Regions from separate parts of the Streptomyces sp. NPDC006925 genome, predicted to be linked through region 2. Evidence: riboswitches for the same ligand, from Rfam matches in the RefSeq annotation. Region 2 holds a riboswitch; the other holds the start of a gene.
The links. A riboswitch is a leader RNA that binds a small molecule or an ion and turns the genes downstream of it on or off. The one in region 2 is predicted to bind glycine.

Region 1: it holds a riboswitch for glycine, as region 2 does, so the genes downstream of both, gcvP (aminomethyl-transferring glycine dehydrogenase) here and gcvT (glycine cleavage system aminomethyltransferase GcvT) in region 2, are expected to answer to the same signal.

Annotation. Positions count from the first base shown of each region.
Region 1 covers NZ_JBIAGB010000001.1:552,842-560,717, forward strand. Annotated here, with positions in the region: gene ACFYNS_RS02585 (DUF5999 family protein) at 146-352, shown strand; gene gcvP (aminomethyl-transferring glycine dehydrogenase) at 547-3,453, opposite strand; glycine riboswitch at 3,638-3,735, opposite strand; gene ACFYNS_RS02595 (PRC-barrel domain-containing protein) at 3,870-4,247, shown strand; gene ACFYNS_RS02600 (DNA polymerase IV) at 4,163-5,695, opposite strand; gene ACFYNS_RS02605 (MerR family transcriptional regulator) at 5,776-6,420, opposite strand; gene ACFYNS_RS02610 (bifunctional nuclease family protein) at 6,665-7,138, opposite strand; gene ACFYNS_RS02615 (MerR family transcriptional regulator) at 7,213-7,876, opposite strand, start outside.
Region 2 covers NZ_JBIAGB010000005.1:35,441-43,316, reverse strand. Annotated here, with positions in the region: gene ACFYNS_RS09650 (L-serine ammonia-lyase) at 1-1,323, opposite strand, end outside; gene glyA (serine hydroxymethyltransferase) at 1,458-2,732, opposite strand; gene gcvH (glycine cleavage system protein GcvH) at 2,800-3,180, opposite strand; gene gcvT (glycine cleavage system aminomethyltransferase GcvT) at 3,274-4,401, opposite strand; glycine riboswitch at 4,586-4,697, opposite strand; gene ACFYNS_RS09630 (AAA family ATPase) at 4,850-5,689, shown strand; gene ACFYNS_RS09625 (hypothetical protein) at 5,667-6,242, opposite strand; gene ACFYNS_RS09620 (enhanced serine sensitivity protein SseB C-terminal domain-containing protein) at 6,423-7,229, shown strand; gene ACFYNS_RS09615 (enhanced serine sensitivity protein SseB C-terminal domain-containing protein) at 7,425-7,876, shown strand, end outside.

The sequences.
Region 1 (7,876 bases), on a different contig from region 2:
CGCGAAATCCCTGCGAATCCGCGTCGGCAGCGGAACACTGGGAGACGGACCGGAACGTACGCACGTACGGGGTGACGGGGGATCGGTCATGCACAACAGGAACCGCAGGACAGACGCCACAACACGACGGAAGACGACACCGACAATGTGCCAGCACCAGCCACCGTGCCCGACAGCGGACTCAGCCGACAGGGAGGCCGCGCAAGCCGTGGTCCACCACCCGGAGCAGGGCTGGAGCCTGCTCTGCAACGGAGTGCTCCTCTTCGAGGACACGGGAGAGCTGCTGCCGGACGGCCGGATCATCGCTCCGCACAAGCCGCTGGGCACGCACCACGTCATCACCGCCGCCTGACAGACGGCTCGCACGTCCGGCAGAACCGCACCGGATGTCACGGGGCGCCGACGACGGCCGCACGACGCACCACTCACGGCGATTCCGCACAACACCGCACGACGCAGGGCCGGCACGGCATCCGCCGTACCGGCCCTGAATCCGTCGTCCCGCAAGCCGTCGGCCCGCGGAGCCGCGCCGTGCAGCCGATGTCGCTACCCGGCGTCGTACTCCGCGATCGGCGGGCAGGAGCAGACCAGGTTGCGGTCCCCGTACGCGCCGTCGATCCGGCGCACCGGCGGCCAGTACTTGTCACCCGCGTGCACACCGGCGGGGAAGACCGCCTCCTCACGGCCGTACCCCTGCTGCCACTCACGGCCCAGCATGGCGGCGGTGTGCGGGGCGTTGCGCAACGGGTTGTCCTCCGCGTCCCACTCCCCCGTACCGACCTTCTCGATCTCCGCACGAATGGCGATCATCGCCTCGCAGAACCGGTCGACCTCGTTCAGGTCCTCGCTCTCCGTCGGCTCGATCATCAGCGTCCCGGCCACGGGGAAGGACATCGTCGGCGCGTGGAACCCGTAGTCGATCAGCCGCTTGGCGACGTCGTCGATGCTCACTCCGGTCTGCTTGGTCAGCGGGCGCACGTCGATGATGCACTCGTGCGCCACCAGTCCGTGGGGTCCCGCGTAGAGCACCGGATAGTGCGGCTCCAGCCGCTTGGCGATGTAGTTGGCGCTCAGCACCGCCACCTGGGTGGCCCTGCGCAGCCCCTCGGCCCCCATCAGCCGGACGTACGCCCAGGAGATGGGCAGGATGCCGGCCGATCCCCACGGCGCCCCGGAGACCGGGCCGATCCCCGTCGCGGGCCCCGCGGCGGGCTGCAGCGGGTGGTTGGGCAGATACGGGGCCAGGTGCGCACGCACCCCGATCGGACCGACGCCGGGGCCGCCCCCGCCGTGCGGGATGCAGAACGTCTTGTGCAGGTTCAGGTGCGAGACGTCGGCGCCGAAGCGCCCCGGCCTCGCCAGCCCCAGCAGCGCGTTCAGGTTGGCGCCGTCCACGTACACCTGGCCGCCCGCGTCGTGCACGGCTGCGCAGACCTCGGTGATGTGTTCCTCGAACACTCCGTGCGTGGACGGGTAGGTGACCATCAGAACGGCCAGCTCGTCGCCGTACTGCTCGATCTTGGCATGCAGGTCGGCCACGTCCACGTCGCCGTTGTCGCTGGTCTTGACGACCACGACCGTCATCCCCGCCATCACCGCGCTGGCCGCGTTGGTGCCGTGCGCCGATGAAGGGATGAGGCAGACGGTGCGCCCGGGCTCGCCGTTGGCACGATGGTAGGCGCGGACCGCCAGCAGCCCGGCCAGTTCACCCTGCGAGCCCGCGTTGGGCTGGAGGGAGACCTTGTCGTAGCCGGTGACCTCGGCCAGCCGCTCCTCCAGCTCGCGGATCAGCGTCAGATACCCCTCGGCCTGCTCCGCGGGCGCGAAGGGGTGCAGCGCGCCGAACTCCGGCCAGGTGACCGGCTCCATCTCCGTGGTGGCGTTGAGCTTCATCGTGCAGGACCCCAGCGGGATCATGCCGCGGTCCAGCGCGTAGTCCCGGTCGGCCAGCCGGCGCAGGTAGCGCAGCATCGCGGTCTCGGAGCGGTGCTCGTGGAAGGCCGGGTGGGTGAGGTACTCGTCGGTACGCAGCAGGTCGGCCGGGAGCGCGTCGCCGGTGGCCGCGTCCAGCTCGTCGAGGTCGGCCTGCGCAGCCGCGACACCGAACGCCTGCCACACGGTGGTGAGCTGGTCCCGGCCCGTGGTCTCGTCGCAGGCGACGCCGACGTGGTCGGCGTCCACCAGCCGCAGATTGACCCCCGCCTCACGGGCCCGCTCGGTGACCTGGGCGGCCTGGCCCGGGACGCGCGCGGTGACGGTGTCGAAGAAGCTGTCGTGGACGATCTCGACCCCGCCGTCCCGCAGCCCGGCCGCGAGCAGTGCCGCGTACCGGTGGGTGCGGCGGGCGATCGCCGCCAGCCCGTCCGGACCGTGGTACGCGGCGTACATCCCGGCCATCACCGCCAGCAGCACCTGCGCGGTGCAGATGTTGCTGGTGGCCTTCTCCCGCCGGATGTGCTGTTCACGGGTCTGCAGGGCGAGGCGGTACGCCTGCTCTCCGTCCACGTCCTTGGAGACCCCGACGAGCCGCCCGGGCAGGCTGCGGGCGAACTGCTCGCGGACGGACATGTAGCCCGCGTGCGGTCCGCCGAAGCCCATCGGCACCCCGAACCGCTGGCTGGAGCCGACGGCGATGTCCGCGCCCAGCTCGCCGGGGGAGGTCAGCAGCGTCAGCGCCAGCAGGTCGGCGGCGACGGTGACCACCGCGCCGAGTTCGTGCGCCTGCTCGACGGTGCGGCGCTGGTCGCGTATCGCTCCGGAGGCGCCCGGGTACTGGAGCAGCACCCCGAAGATCCCCCGCTCGGTGAGCCCCGCGGGGATGCCCTCGGCCAGGTCGGCGACCACGATCTCCACACCGGTCGGCTCGGCGCGGGTACGCAGCACCGCCACGGTCTGCGGCAGGCAGTCGGCGTCGACCAGGAACACGCCGCCGCCCCGCTTGCCGGCCTTGCCGACCCGGCGGGAGAGGGCCATCGCCTCGGCGGCGGCCGTGGGCTCGTCCAGCAGCGAGGCACCGGCGGTGGGCAGCCCGGTCAGGTCGGAGACGACGGTCTGGAAGTTGAGCAGCGCCTCCAGCCGGCCCTGCGAGATCTCCGGCTGGTAGGGGGTGTAGGCCGTGTACCAGGCGGGGTTCTCCATGACGTTGCGCAGGATCACCGGCGGCGTGAAGGTGCCGTAGTAGCCCAGGCCGATCATGGAGTGCAGGACCTGGTTGCGCCGCGCGAGGGTGTGCAGTTCGGCCAGCACGTCGGCCTCGCTCCGCGCGTCGGGGAGCTTCAGCCGCTCGGTGCTCCGGATCACCTCGGGCACGGCCGCGCCGGTCAGCTCGTCGAGCGACCCGTAACCGACCTGGGCGAGCATCTTGGCCTGGGCACCGGCGTCGGGTCCGATGTGGCGACTCTCGAAGGGGATGCCGCTCTCCAGCGCCGAGAGCGGGGTGCGAGGGGAAGTCATCTGCGGGGGCCTCCTGGTCTGTGCGACCTGCGAGGGGCACCTTCCACGGGTGCCCGGACGGCCTCCCCCTCTGTCATCTGACCTGAGAGTTTCACCGAGCCACGTGCCGGACGCTCGGCTTACACCGTCGGTGAGGGAGGGCTTCGGTGTGCTGGTCCGGGCCCGCCCTGCTTTCCAGAGTGACCTCGTCCGCACGGTACGTGAGCCTGAGAGATTCCGGGGAGGAGTTGCTCCTTCGGCGCCTCCGGAAACTGCACCGGAGGACTCTCCCGCACGGGGTCGACAGCCACCTCGAGAGTATCAGCGCCCCCTGGCGTGGTAACCCGGCGTGCGCCCGAGTGGCCAATAGTCGAAAAGTGCCGTTTCGTGGTGAGTACGCGCAGAAACAGCGCGTCGCGACCTGGTGGAGGCGCCCCGTGCAGACCGGAACAGATCCGCGAAGCCTGATCGGCCGCAAGGCGTTCGACCGTGCAGGAACCAAGATCGGCACCGTGGACGAGGTGTATCTCGACGACGCCACAGGCGACCCGGAATGGGCCGCGCTGCGCACGGGCCTCTTCAGCCGTGACGCCTTCGTCCCGCTGGAGCCCTCCGACCTGGACGAGAGGGGGCTGAGGGTCCCGTTCGAGCGGGCTCTGATCAAGAGCGCCCCCGACTTCGGCGTCGGCCGCCACCTCTCCCCCCAGCAGGAGCTGGAGCTCTACCGCCACTACGGCCTCGACGTGCCCGTCGGCGGGGAGGCGTCTCCGTCGGCGGACCGGGATTTCGGGCGGATAGCCGGCGCCGGGGACTGATCAGCGGCGAGGCCGGCGACACCCGCGCCCAGCATGACCGGTTCGGCGGTCTCCAGTTGCGGATCGTCGACGGAGAAGGTGCGCACCCGGCCGGGTGCCGAGTCCGGCTCCTCGAACCGTACGGTGACCTTCCCGACGCCGCTGCCCTGCACCCAGCCCCGCCCGTGGACGGCATGGCGCACATCCCGGCCGGGGATCCAGCGCCGGTCCGCGGGCACCGCCGCGCCCGGTTCCTCGACGGCGGCCGCCTCTCCGGCCCCCGGGACCGCCCCAGACCGCTCCCCGGCGTCCCGCCCGGGCCCCGCCGGGCCGCCTGCCCCGGTCTCCGTACCGGCCTCATGGGCGGCGGCGGGCCCCTGGGCCGCCTGGGCCTGCGCGAACAGGTCCTCCTGGGTGAAGTCGGCGAGCCCGCTGACGCCCACGCCGAGCAGCCGCACGCCGGCCGTGGTGTCCACCCCGTCCAGCAGCCGCAGCGCCGCCTCGCGTACGACACCGACGTCATCGGTGGGGCCCCGGAGCGTCTCGGATCTGGTGAGGGTGGAGAAGTCGTAGCTGCGCACCTTGATGACGACCGTGCGGCCGGACCGCCCCGCCGCGCGCAGGCGCGTCACACAGCGCCCGGCCAGCCGCTCCACCTCCAGCCGGACCCGGGTGCGGTCGGTGAGGTCGACGTCGTAGGTGTCCTCCACGGAGACCGACTTGGCGTCCCGTTCGGCCACCACCGGGCGGTCGTCGACCCCGTGCGCCATCGCGTGGACCGACGTGCCGTGCGCCTTTCCGAGCAGCCGCAGCAGTTCGTCCTCCCCGGCCTCCACGATCTCGCCCACGGTGCTGATCCCCGCCCTGCGCAGCACCTCCGCGGTGGCCGGCCCGACCCCGGGCAGGGTCCGCACCGGCAGCGGTGCCAGCATCCCGCGCTCGGTGCCCACCGGGATGAGCACCAGCCCGTCCGGTTTCGCCTGCTCCGAGGCGATCTTCGCCAGCATCTTGGACCCCGCGAGCCCCACCGAGCCGGTCAGCCCCGTCGCTGTCGCGATGTCCCGCCGCAGCCGCTCACCGACCTCACGCGCCCCTTCAGCGCCACCCTGCGTCCCTTCCAGGGCCTCTCCGGCCTCCAGGTCCACGAACGCCTCGTCGAGGCTCAGCGGCTCCACCAGGGGCGAGAGGGCGTGCAGCAGCTCCATCACCACGTCGCTGACCGCGCGGTAGAGCCCGAACCTGGCGCCCAGATACGCCGCGTTCGGCGCCAGCCGCCGCGCCTGCGCCGTGGGCATCGCGGAGTGCACCCCGAAGCGCCGGGCCTCGTAGGACGCGGTGGAGACCACCCCGCGGGGCCCGAGACCGCCGACCACCACCGGCTTCCCGCGCAGGCTGGGCTTGGACGCCTGCTCCACCGCGGCGAAGAAGGCGTCCATGTCCAGATGCAGGATGGTCGGCTGGGTCCTCACACCCCCCGATGCTGCCGTACGCCACTGACACTACGCGGCCGCGGCGTGCCCGGCGGCTGCGCCGAGCGGAGGCGGAAGCGCTAACCGGCGCGGTTGCGGCGCCGGGCGAGCTCGTCCTCGGGGTGGTCCCGCACGAGCGTCTCACCGGTGTCGACACGCTCCCCGTGCAGACGGGAGAGCGCGCCCTCGACGTCCTTCCAGACGACGCCGACGGCGATTCCGAAGACGCCCTGGCCGCCCTGCAGGAGATCGACGACCTCGTCGGGTGAGGAGCACTCGTAGACCGTGGCCCCGTCGCTCATCAGCGTCATCCGCGCCAGGTCGGTGCGGCCTCCGGAACGCAGATGCCGGACGGCCGCGCGGATGTTCTGCAGCGAGACACCGGTGTCCAGCAACCGTTTGACGATCTTGAGGACGACGATGTCCCGGAAGCTGTAGAGCCGCTGGCTGCCCGAGCCGTAGGCGGGGCGGATACTGGGCTCGACCAGCCCGGTCCGGGCCCAGTAGTCGAGTTGCCGGTAGGTGATCCCGGCCGCCGAGCAGGCGGTGGGGCCGCGGTAGCCGACCTGCTCCGAGGGAGCGTCGCCGCCCGGGCCGACGGCACCTGCCGGGGAGGATGCGGGGCACGGCCGCCCCGGGGGCGCCTCCTGGCCGGAGGCCGGAATCGGGCCGCCGAGTAGGGACGAGTCGCCAGCCGCCGTACCTTCGCCGCCGGTGCTTGTCACGCCGACCTCCGTCCTTCACATCCCGGGTCACCCCCGGAACCTGCCCACATGAAGGTAGGCAGTCACTCCGAGTGCGTCAATGATCGCCACACTCGGCACGGCGAGTGATAGTGCCCGGGAGAGTGGTTTCGCGTACCCGAAGACGGGGAAAAACTGGCCGAATGCCCGGTGGGCGCGCTCGGCGCGCACCCCTCCCCGGCCACCGGCCGGAAGCGCCAGACCGCGGCTCCTCATCGACGGAGCGTCACTGGCTGCTGGTGCCGAAGTCCTCCGGGGAGATCTGGTCGAGGAACTCGCGGAACTTCTCCACCTCGTCCTCCTGCTCGTCCGGGATCGCGATTCCCGCGTCGTCCAGCACATCGTCGCTGCCGTAGATCGGCGTTCCGGTGCGCAGGGCGAGCGCTATGGCGTCGGACGGACGGGCACTGACTTCCACTCCGCTGGCGAAGACCAGCTCCGCGTAGAACACGCCTTCCCGCAGATCCACGATGCGGACCGCGGTCAGCTCCTGACCCACTGCTTCCAGGACGTCCTTGAACAGGTCATGGGTGAGTGGGCGTGCGGGGGTCATGCCCTGCTGCGCGAAGGCGATCGCGGTCGCCTCCCCAGGGCCGATCCAAATGGGGAGGTAGCGGTCGCCTCCCACTTCTCGCAGGAGCACGATCGGTTGGTTGGTGGGCATTTCCACCCGGACACCCACGACGTCGAGCTCATTCACACAGCAACCCTAGGCCGTGCCGCGCCTGTTTGGGTAGTCGGGCAGCCGTCCGGCACCGGCATCCGTGTGCTGATTCAGTCACACCGCGTGCGGTCCGGAGGCGCTCCGGAGGCCATGAAGGCCCCGTAGAGCCCTACGGAGAGAGCGGCCAGCTCCTCCGCCGTGCTCTCGGCATCCATCCTGGTCCGCCGGTCCGGATGGCGCCGCAGCGGCGCGACGCGCTGCTCGGCCAGGGCGAGCTGCCGGTCGGCGGCGGCCTTGACGGACCGCAGATGCCGCGCCTCCACCCCGTGCTGTCCGAGCCGGGCCACCAGTCGGGCCACGGCCACGTCGGCAAGCCGGTAGGTGCCGTCCTCGGCCGGTCCGAGCAGCCCGTACTCCTCCCACTCGGCCAGCTCCTCCTCCCGCACACCCGCGGACCCGAGCAGCTCCCGGCGCCCGGTACGGACAGCGGAGACCGCGGGTGCCGGGCCGGGCTCCGGGGCGGGTGGCCTCCCGAGCCCGGCACGGCGCGGAACGGCGACCGGCACCGCCGAAGAGGGTGCGCCCCTGCCGGACGCCCCCAGGTGCTCCCTGATGGCGCGCAGCGAGAGGCAGTGGTCGCGCTGCAGCCGCAGCACCTGGCCCAGCCGCTCCACATCCGCGTCCCGGAACCGGCGGCCACCGGACGGCGAGCGGACCGGCTCCACCAGTCCCTCCGCCTCCAGAAACCGGATCCTGGCCACGGTGAGCTCGGGA
Region 2 (7,876 bases):
CATGTCGGCGCCGGTGTCGCGCATGGTCTTGATGGCCTTGTCGAGCGAGACATGGTGGCGGCCGTCGCCGCGCAGGGACATCCGGGCCGCGGTGACGGCCTTGACCGCGGCCATGCCGTTGCGCTCGATGCAGGGGATCTGGACCAGGCCGCCGACCGGGTCGCAGGTGAGGCCCAGGTTGTGCTCGATGCCGATCTCCGCGGCGTTCTCCACCTGCTCCGGGCTGCCGCCGAGGATCTCGGCGAGGCCGCCGGCGGCCATGGAGCAGGCCGAGCCGACCTCGCCCTGGCAGCCGACCTCGGCCCCGGAGATGGAGGCGTTCTGCTTGAAGAGCATGCCGATGGCGCCGGCGGCCAGCAGGAAGCGGACCACGGCGTCGTCGTCCGCGCCGGGGACGAAGTGGTGGGCGTAGTGCAGGACGGCGGGGATGATGCCGGCGGCGCCGTTGGTCGGCGCGGTGACGACCCGGCCGCCCGCCGCGTTCTCCTCGTTCACGGCCATGGCGTAGAGGGTGGTCCACTCCATGGCGTGGGCCTCGACCTGGCCCTCGGCGCGCAGTTGGCGGGCCGAGGTGGCGGCGCGGCGGCGCACCTTGAGGCCGCCGGGCAGGATGCCCTCCTGGGTCAGGCCGCGGGCCACGCAGTCCCGCATGACCTGCCAGATCTCCAGCAGTCCGGCGCGGATCTCGTCCTCGGTGCGCCAGGCTTTCTCGTTCTCCAGCATGAGGCGGGAGACCGACAGGCCGGTCTCCCGGGTGAGGCGCAGCAGTTCGTCGCCGGTGCGGAAGGGGTGCCGCAGGACGGTGTCGTCCAGTTTGATGCGGTCCTCGCCGACGGCGTCCTCGTCCACGACGAAGCCGCCGCCCACCGAGTAGTAGGTCTTCTCCAGCAGTGGTGTGCCGGCCTCGTCGTAGGCGAAGAGGGTCATGCCGTTGGCGTGGTACGGGAGGGAGCGGCGCCGGTGCAGCACGAGTTGGGTGCGCTCGTCGAACGGGATCTCGTGCGTGTCGCCTATCTCCGTGGCCAGCAGCCGCAGCCGGCCCTCGGCGCGGATCCGCGCCACGCGGTCGTCGGCGTTCTCCACGTCGACCGTGCGCGGGGACTCGCCCTCCAGGCCCAGCAGGACGGCCTTGGGGGTGCCGTGGCCGTGGCCGGTCGCGCCGAGGGAGCCGAACAGTTCGGCGCGTACGGAGGCGGTGTGCGCCAGCGCGCCCTCGTTCTTCAGCCGGCGCGCGAACATGCGGGCGGCGCGCATCGGGCCCACGGTGTGGGAACTGGAGGGGCCGATGCCGATCGAGAACAGGTCGAAGACGGAGATTGCCATGGTGCGGCTCCAAGCCCTTGGCGGGCCAGCGGGTTGTGTCCTGGTGCGGAGCGGTGGGTGCCGGAGGGGCCGGGTGCGGCCCCTCCGGCGGGGGAGGAGCCCCGCTCGGGGGCTCCGGGGAGTCCTGCGGAGGACTACTTGCCCAGCGTGGGGTAGAGCGGGTGCTTCTCCGCGAGGGCGGTGACCCGCGCGGCGAGTGCCTTGCCCTTGGTGTCGTCGAAGCCCGGCAGCAGGGCCTCGGCGATGATGTCGGCGACCTCGGTGAAGTCCTCGTCCTGGAAGCCGCGGGTCGCCAGCGCGGGCGTCCCGATGCGCAGGCCCGAGGTCACCATCGGGGGCCGAGGGTCGTTGGGGACGGCGTTGCGGTTGACGGTGATGCCGACGTCGTGGAGCCGGTCCTCGGCCTGCTGCCCGTCCAGCTCGCTGTTGCGCAGGTCGACCAGGACCAGGTGGACGTCCGTGCCGCCGGAGAGCACCGAGACGCCGGCGCCGACGGTGTCCTCGCGCAGCAGGCGCTCGGCGAGGATCCGCGCGCCGGAGAGCGTGCGCTGCTGGCGGTCCTTGAAGTCGTCGCTGGCGGCGACCTTGAAGGCGACGGCCTTCGCCGCGATCACGTGCTCCAGCGGACCGCCCTGCTGACCCGGGAAGACCGCGGAGTTGATCTTCTTGGCGTACTCCTTCTTCGACAGGATCACCCCGCCGCGCGGACCGCCGAGGGTCTTGTGCGTGGTGGTCGTGACGATGTCCGCGTACGGCACCGGGCTCGGGTGCAGCCCGGCGGCGACGAGGCCGGCGAAGTGCGCCATGTCCACCATCAGCAGCGCACCGACCTCGTCGGCGATGCGGCGGAAGGCGGCGAAGTCGAGCTGCCGCGGGTAGGCGGACCAGCCCGCGATGATCAGCTGCGGGCGGTGCTCCTTGGCCAGCCGCTCGACCTCGTCCATGTCGACCCGGCCGGTCTGCTCGTCGACCTTGTAGGCGGCGACGTTGTAGAGCTTGCCGGAGAAGTTGATCTTCATGCCGTGGGTGAGGTGCCCACCGTGCGCCAGATCCAGGCCCAGGATGGTGTCGCCCGGCTTGAGCAGTGCGAACATCGCAGCGGCGTTCGCCTGGGCACCGGAGTGCGGCTGCACGTTGGCGGCCTCGGCGCCGAACAGCGCCTTGATCCGGTCGCGGGCCAGGTCCTCGACCACGTCGACGTACTCGCAGCCGCCGTAGTAGCGGCGCCCGGGGTAGCCCTCGGCGTACTTGTTCGTGAGGACCGAGCCCTGGGCCTCCATGGAGGCGACCGGAGCGAAGTTCTCCGAGGCGATCATCTCGAGGGTGGACTGCTGGCGGTGGAGTTCGGCGTCGACGGCGGCGGCGACGTCGGGGTCGACCTCGTGGAGAGAGCCGTTCAGAAGCGACATGGAAGAACCGTCCCTGGGAAGTGGCGGCGGGGTGGGCAAGCAGCCTCGGTCCCCCGAGGCGGACGCCTCAGTTGCCCGAGGCGAATGCGGCGTACTCGTCGGCCGAGAGCAGGTCGTCCGGCAGCGCGTCGACCTTCACCTTGAACAGCCAGCCGCCCTCCAGCGGGGCGGAGTTGACCAGCGCCGGGTCGTCCACCACGTCCTGGTTGATCTCGGTGATCTCACCGGAGGCGGGGGAGTAGAGGTCGCTGACGGACTTGGTGGACTCCAGTTCGCCGCAGGTCTCGCCCGCGGTCACGGTGTCACCGACCTCGGGGAGCTGGACGAAGACGACGTCGCCGAGGGCGTTGGCGGCGTGCTCGGTGATACCGACCGTCGCGACGCCGTCATCGGCGGCCGACAGCCACTCGTGCTCCTTGCTGTAGCGGAGCTGCTGGGGGTTGCTCATGAGTCTGATTCTCCCGGATGCGAAAGGTGCAGTGAACACGGTCTTGGCAGGTGGAACGGGGGGCGCGGGCCGCCCTTCGGTGGCGGCGGGTGCTCAGGCCCGCTTGTAGAAGGGCAGCGCCACGACCTCGTACGGCTCGTGGGAGCCCCGGATGTCGACCGCGACCCCCTCCGTGCCGGGCTCGGCGTGTGCCGCGTCCACGTACGCCATGGCGATCGGCTTGCCCAGCGTCGGCGACGGCGCCCCGGAGGTGACTTCGCCCACAACCGCACCGTCGGCGACCACCGGGTAACCGGCGCGCGGCACCCGGCGCCCCTCGGACACCAGCCCGACCAGCTTGCGCGGCGGGGCGGTCGCGGCCTTCTCGGCGGCCGCCGCCAGCGCGTCCCGGCCCACGAAGCGTCCCTCGTTCGAGGTCTTCTCGAACTTGACGATCCGGCCCAGCCCCGCGTCGAACGGGGTCAGCGCGGTGGACAGCTCGTGCCCGTACAGCGGCATGCCGGCCTCCAGGCGGAGCGTGTCGCGGCAGCTGAGCCCGCACGGGGTCAGCCCGGCCTCCCGGCCCGCCTCGGTCAGCGCCTCCCAGACCGCCACGGCGTCGTCGGGCGAGACGAACAGCTCGAAGCCGTCCTCGCCGGTGTATCCCGTGCGGGCGATCAGCGCCGACTTGCCGGCGACCATGTCGCGCTCACCGGCGTAGTAGCGCAGTCCGTCCACGTCGAAGCCGGTCAGCTGCTTGAGGATGCCCGCTGCCGCCGGGCCCTGCACCGCGATGAGCGCGTAGCTGTCGCGGTCGTCCCGCACCTCGGCACCGAAGCCGTCCTGCCGCGCGACCAGCGCGTCCAGCACCGTCTGCGCGTTGGCGGCGTTGGCCACGACCAGGTACTCCTGGTCGTCCAGCCGGTAGACGATCAGATCGTCGAGGATGCCGCCGTCCTCGTCGCAGATCATGGTGTAGCGGGCGCGGCCGACCGCCAGCTTGGACAGGTTGCCGACCAGCGCGTGGTCCAGCAGTTCGGCGGCCTGCGGCCCGGTCAGGGTGATCTCGCCCATGTGCGAGAGGTCGAAGAGACCGGCGGTCGAGCGCACGGCCAGATGCTCCTCGCGCTCGCTGCCGTAGCGCAGCGGCATGTCCCAGCCTGCGAAGTCGGTCATGGTGGCGCCCAGCGCACGGTGCGTGGCGTCCAGCGCGGTCTTGCGGATGGCCGGTGGCTCAGTCATGCAGGCTCCCAGAGTCCCGATGCGTCCCCATAGGGGGATATGACGTGGATGTCCTCCCCATCTGTCATCGGAACCTGAGAGGTTCGCCGACAGCTCCCGAACGGCTGGAGCCCGGCTTGCACCTTGGGTGGGACCGCCGCTCCGCGCCGGGGCGGGGGCACAGCGGTCCGCTTTTCAGATCTGCCTAGCCTGCGCGGTAACGGGGCCTGAGAGATTCAAGGGAGGATCTTGCTCCTTCGGCGCCCCGGCGTGCGCGTACTGCACACGCCTGCCGGGGACTCTCCCGCGCGGGTTCGAACGGCCGGTATGCAGTTTGGATGCGCACATCATGGCACGGCCGAGCGGGCCGTGGCTGCCCCCGCGGAGCAGCTCTTCGCCTTGAACCGCATTACTCCTTCTTTACATACTTGGGGCGGCGGCCGAACAGCCGCCAGGGGAGGGAGATCCAGTGGGCAGCCCGTGCCGTGCAGGAGCCGTACCGAGGGGCGCGCGAGCGGGCCCCGCAGCCCGCGCCGCGGTCCGGCACGATCTTCGCCGTACCGCCGGGCGGTGGACGCTGCGCTATCCGGCGGGGGACGTGGTGGTGGTCTCCGGACTGCCGGGCGGCGGCAAGTCCACGCTCATGCGGCGCGCGGTCCCGGCCCGGTCCGACGCGGTGCGCATCGACTCGCAGGACACCCGCGAGCGCTGGGAGGCGCGGATGCCGCACTGGCTGCCGTACGGCGCCTACCGGCCCCTGGTGCGGCTCGCGCACTACGCGGCGCTGCGCACGGCACTGGGCTCGGGTGCGGCCGTCATGGTGCACGACTGCGGCACGCAGAGCTGGGTGCGCCGCTGGCTGGCCCGGGACGCGGTACGGCGCGGGCGCTCCTTGCACCTGCTGCTGCTCGACGTCCCCGCCGGGGACGCGCTGGCCGGGCAGACCGTGCGAGGCAGACGGGTGACGGGGTACGCCTTCCGGCGGCATCTGCGCGCTGTCGGAAGGCTGCGGGCCGCCGCGGAGGCCGGACGGCTGCCGCGCGGCTGCGTCTCCTCGGTGCTGCTGGACCGGGAGGCGGCCCGGGGCGTGCGGTCCGTGCTCTTCGAGCCGCTGCCCGCCGCGGTACCGCTGGTGCTCTCCCCGTGGGCGGGACCGCCGGGCCCGACCGCGCCGCCAACCGTACCGTCACCCGGAGCCGAGCGGACGCCCGCGGCCCCGGCACCCGCGAGGGATGCCGGGGCCGCGGACGGGGACACCGGTGACCGGGTTCAGGGGGTGACCGGGGTCAGCGGCCCGCTGCCGGGGTGACCGGCTTGACGGGCTGCTGCGCGGGGGACTGCTGCCCTGCCTGGCCCAGCGCGGGCTTGCCGGGGGCCTGCGGCCGCGGGGGCTGCTGAGCGGCGGGCTTCGTCGGTCCGGCCGGCTTGGCGGGCTTGGCGGGCTTCCCGGGCTCGGCCGGCTTCGCGGGTTGCTGCTCCTGGGCCGACTCCGACGGCTTGGCGGGCTTCGACGGCTTGGCGGGCTGCTGCCCTTCGGCCGGCTTCTCGCCGGGTTCGGACGGCTTCTGCGGGCCGGACGGCTTCTCGCCGGGTTGGGGCGGCTTCGGGAGCTTGTGCTGCGCCATCGGGTCCTGCTGGGGGGTCGCGGGCTTGTGCTGCGGCGCCGACTGCCCCATGCCCTGGTCGTCCGACGGCTTCGGCTTGGCCTGCTCCGTCCCGGAATCCGGTCCGGCGGGCTGCTGGATGCCGGGCCGCTGCCCCGGGGCGTGGCCGACCACCGGCGCGGCGGCGGCCGCACCCGCCGCGCCGAGGGCGAGCGAGCCGGCCAGGGTGACGGTGACGGCGATCCTGTTCACACGCATGTGCTCTCCTCCGTGGGGCGTGCCGGTTGGCACGTATGGGGACGGAGTCCACCTTTCGGGCATCTGACGCGGGGCGCAACCGGAGCGTCGCTGTTCGTGTTCGTCCCGGTTCGTCCAGGGGGCCTGACCGGTGCTCAGGGGCCCCTCCGAGCGGGCGGGGATCATGGATAGGCTTGCCGTATGACAGTTCCCTCGCAGCCCTCGCAGCCTCAGCAGCCGCAGCACTTCGGGCCCGGGCACGGGGGCGGCTGGCCCGGCAACGAACTGGAGGAAGCCCTGGCCGCCTCGCTCCAGGTGCCGCACGCGGGCGCCCGGCTGCTGGAGGTGCTGGGCCGCAGCAGCGTCTGGGTCCCGCTGCCGGAGGGCGGCGACCGGGAGAGCCGGGAACTGGATCTGCCGACCATCGAGTTGGACGGCGCGGTCCATGTGCCGGTCTTCAGCTCCGAGCAGCAGTTCCTCAGCGTCGTCGGTACGCATGTGTCCTTCACCGTCGCACCGGCCAGGGAATTCGCGCGCGGCCTGCCCGCGGGGGTGGGCATCGCCGTGAACCCGGAGGGGACGGTGGGGGTTCCGCTGTCCGCCGAGGCCGTCGCCGAACTGTGCGCCAACACCCCCGCCGAGCAGGCCGCCACCGGGGCCGTGCGGGGTGCCCGCGTGCGGCTGTTCGAGCCGGACTGGCAGGACGATCCGCTCGCCTTCCTCGCCGCGGCCTCGGCGGAGTTCGCCGCGCTCCCGGCCGTACGCACCGCGCGCCGGGGCCTCGCCAGTACCGAGGGCGATTCGCCCGGTCTGCTCGTCGGGATAGAGCTCGACCTCCTCGATCCGGAGGCCCGGCAGGCGGCCCACGACGCGCTCGGCAGGGCGCTGCACGTGGCGCCGGTGCGCTGGCCGGTCCAGATGGTGCTGCTCGACGCGGCCGACGACCCGGTCGTGGACTGGCTGCGGCAGTGCGTACGTCCGTTCTACGACCGCGAGAACCACAGCTGAGCGCGGCGCCAGGGACGGTGGTGGGCCACGGTGCCGGTGAGGTGCCGTTCGCGGCCCGGATGCGGAGCGGCGCGCGCCGGTTGCCGGACCCGAGCTGAGTACGAGTACCGATGTCCCGGTCCGCTCGTAAGCTGGTTGGATGGCGGTGCGGGGCGACGAGCCAGGAACGGCGGCAGAGGTGGAAAGGCGGCCCAGGTGAGCGCGGGTGAGAGCGTCGAGACGCTGCTGCGGCGGGTGGCGCCCGGCGGGCACGGCACCTACGAGAGCTACGAGAACTACGAGGCCCTGCTCCAGGCGCTCGCCGGCAGCCAGGTGTGGATGCTGCTGTGGAACGGGCAGGTCGGATCCCCCGACGCGCAGTACGGAAACATGGACGTCGCCGGGTACGGCTACGCACCCTGTGTCACCTCGGCCCAGGAGCTGGCGGCTTCCGGCTGGAACCGCGCCCACGAGGTCGTCGCCGGACGGGAGATCGCTGCGGCCCTCTTCGCCGACCGCTGGGGGATCTGGCTGAATCCGCACGCTCCCGGCGGCGGCGTCGGCATCCCCTGGCTGGATCTGCGGCGGATCGCGGTCGGCCTCGACCAGCTTCCCGCCGGGCCGCTGCGGATCAGCGAGCCGACCCTGGAGATCCCGCAGTTCTATGC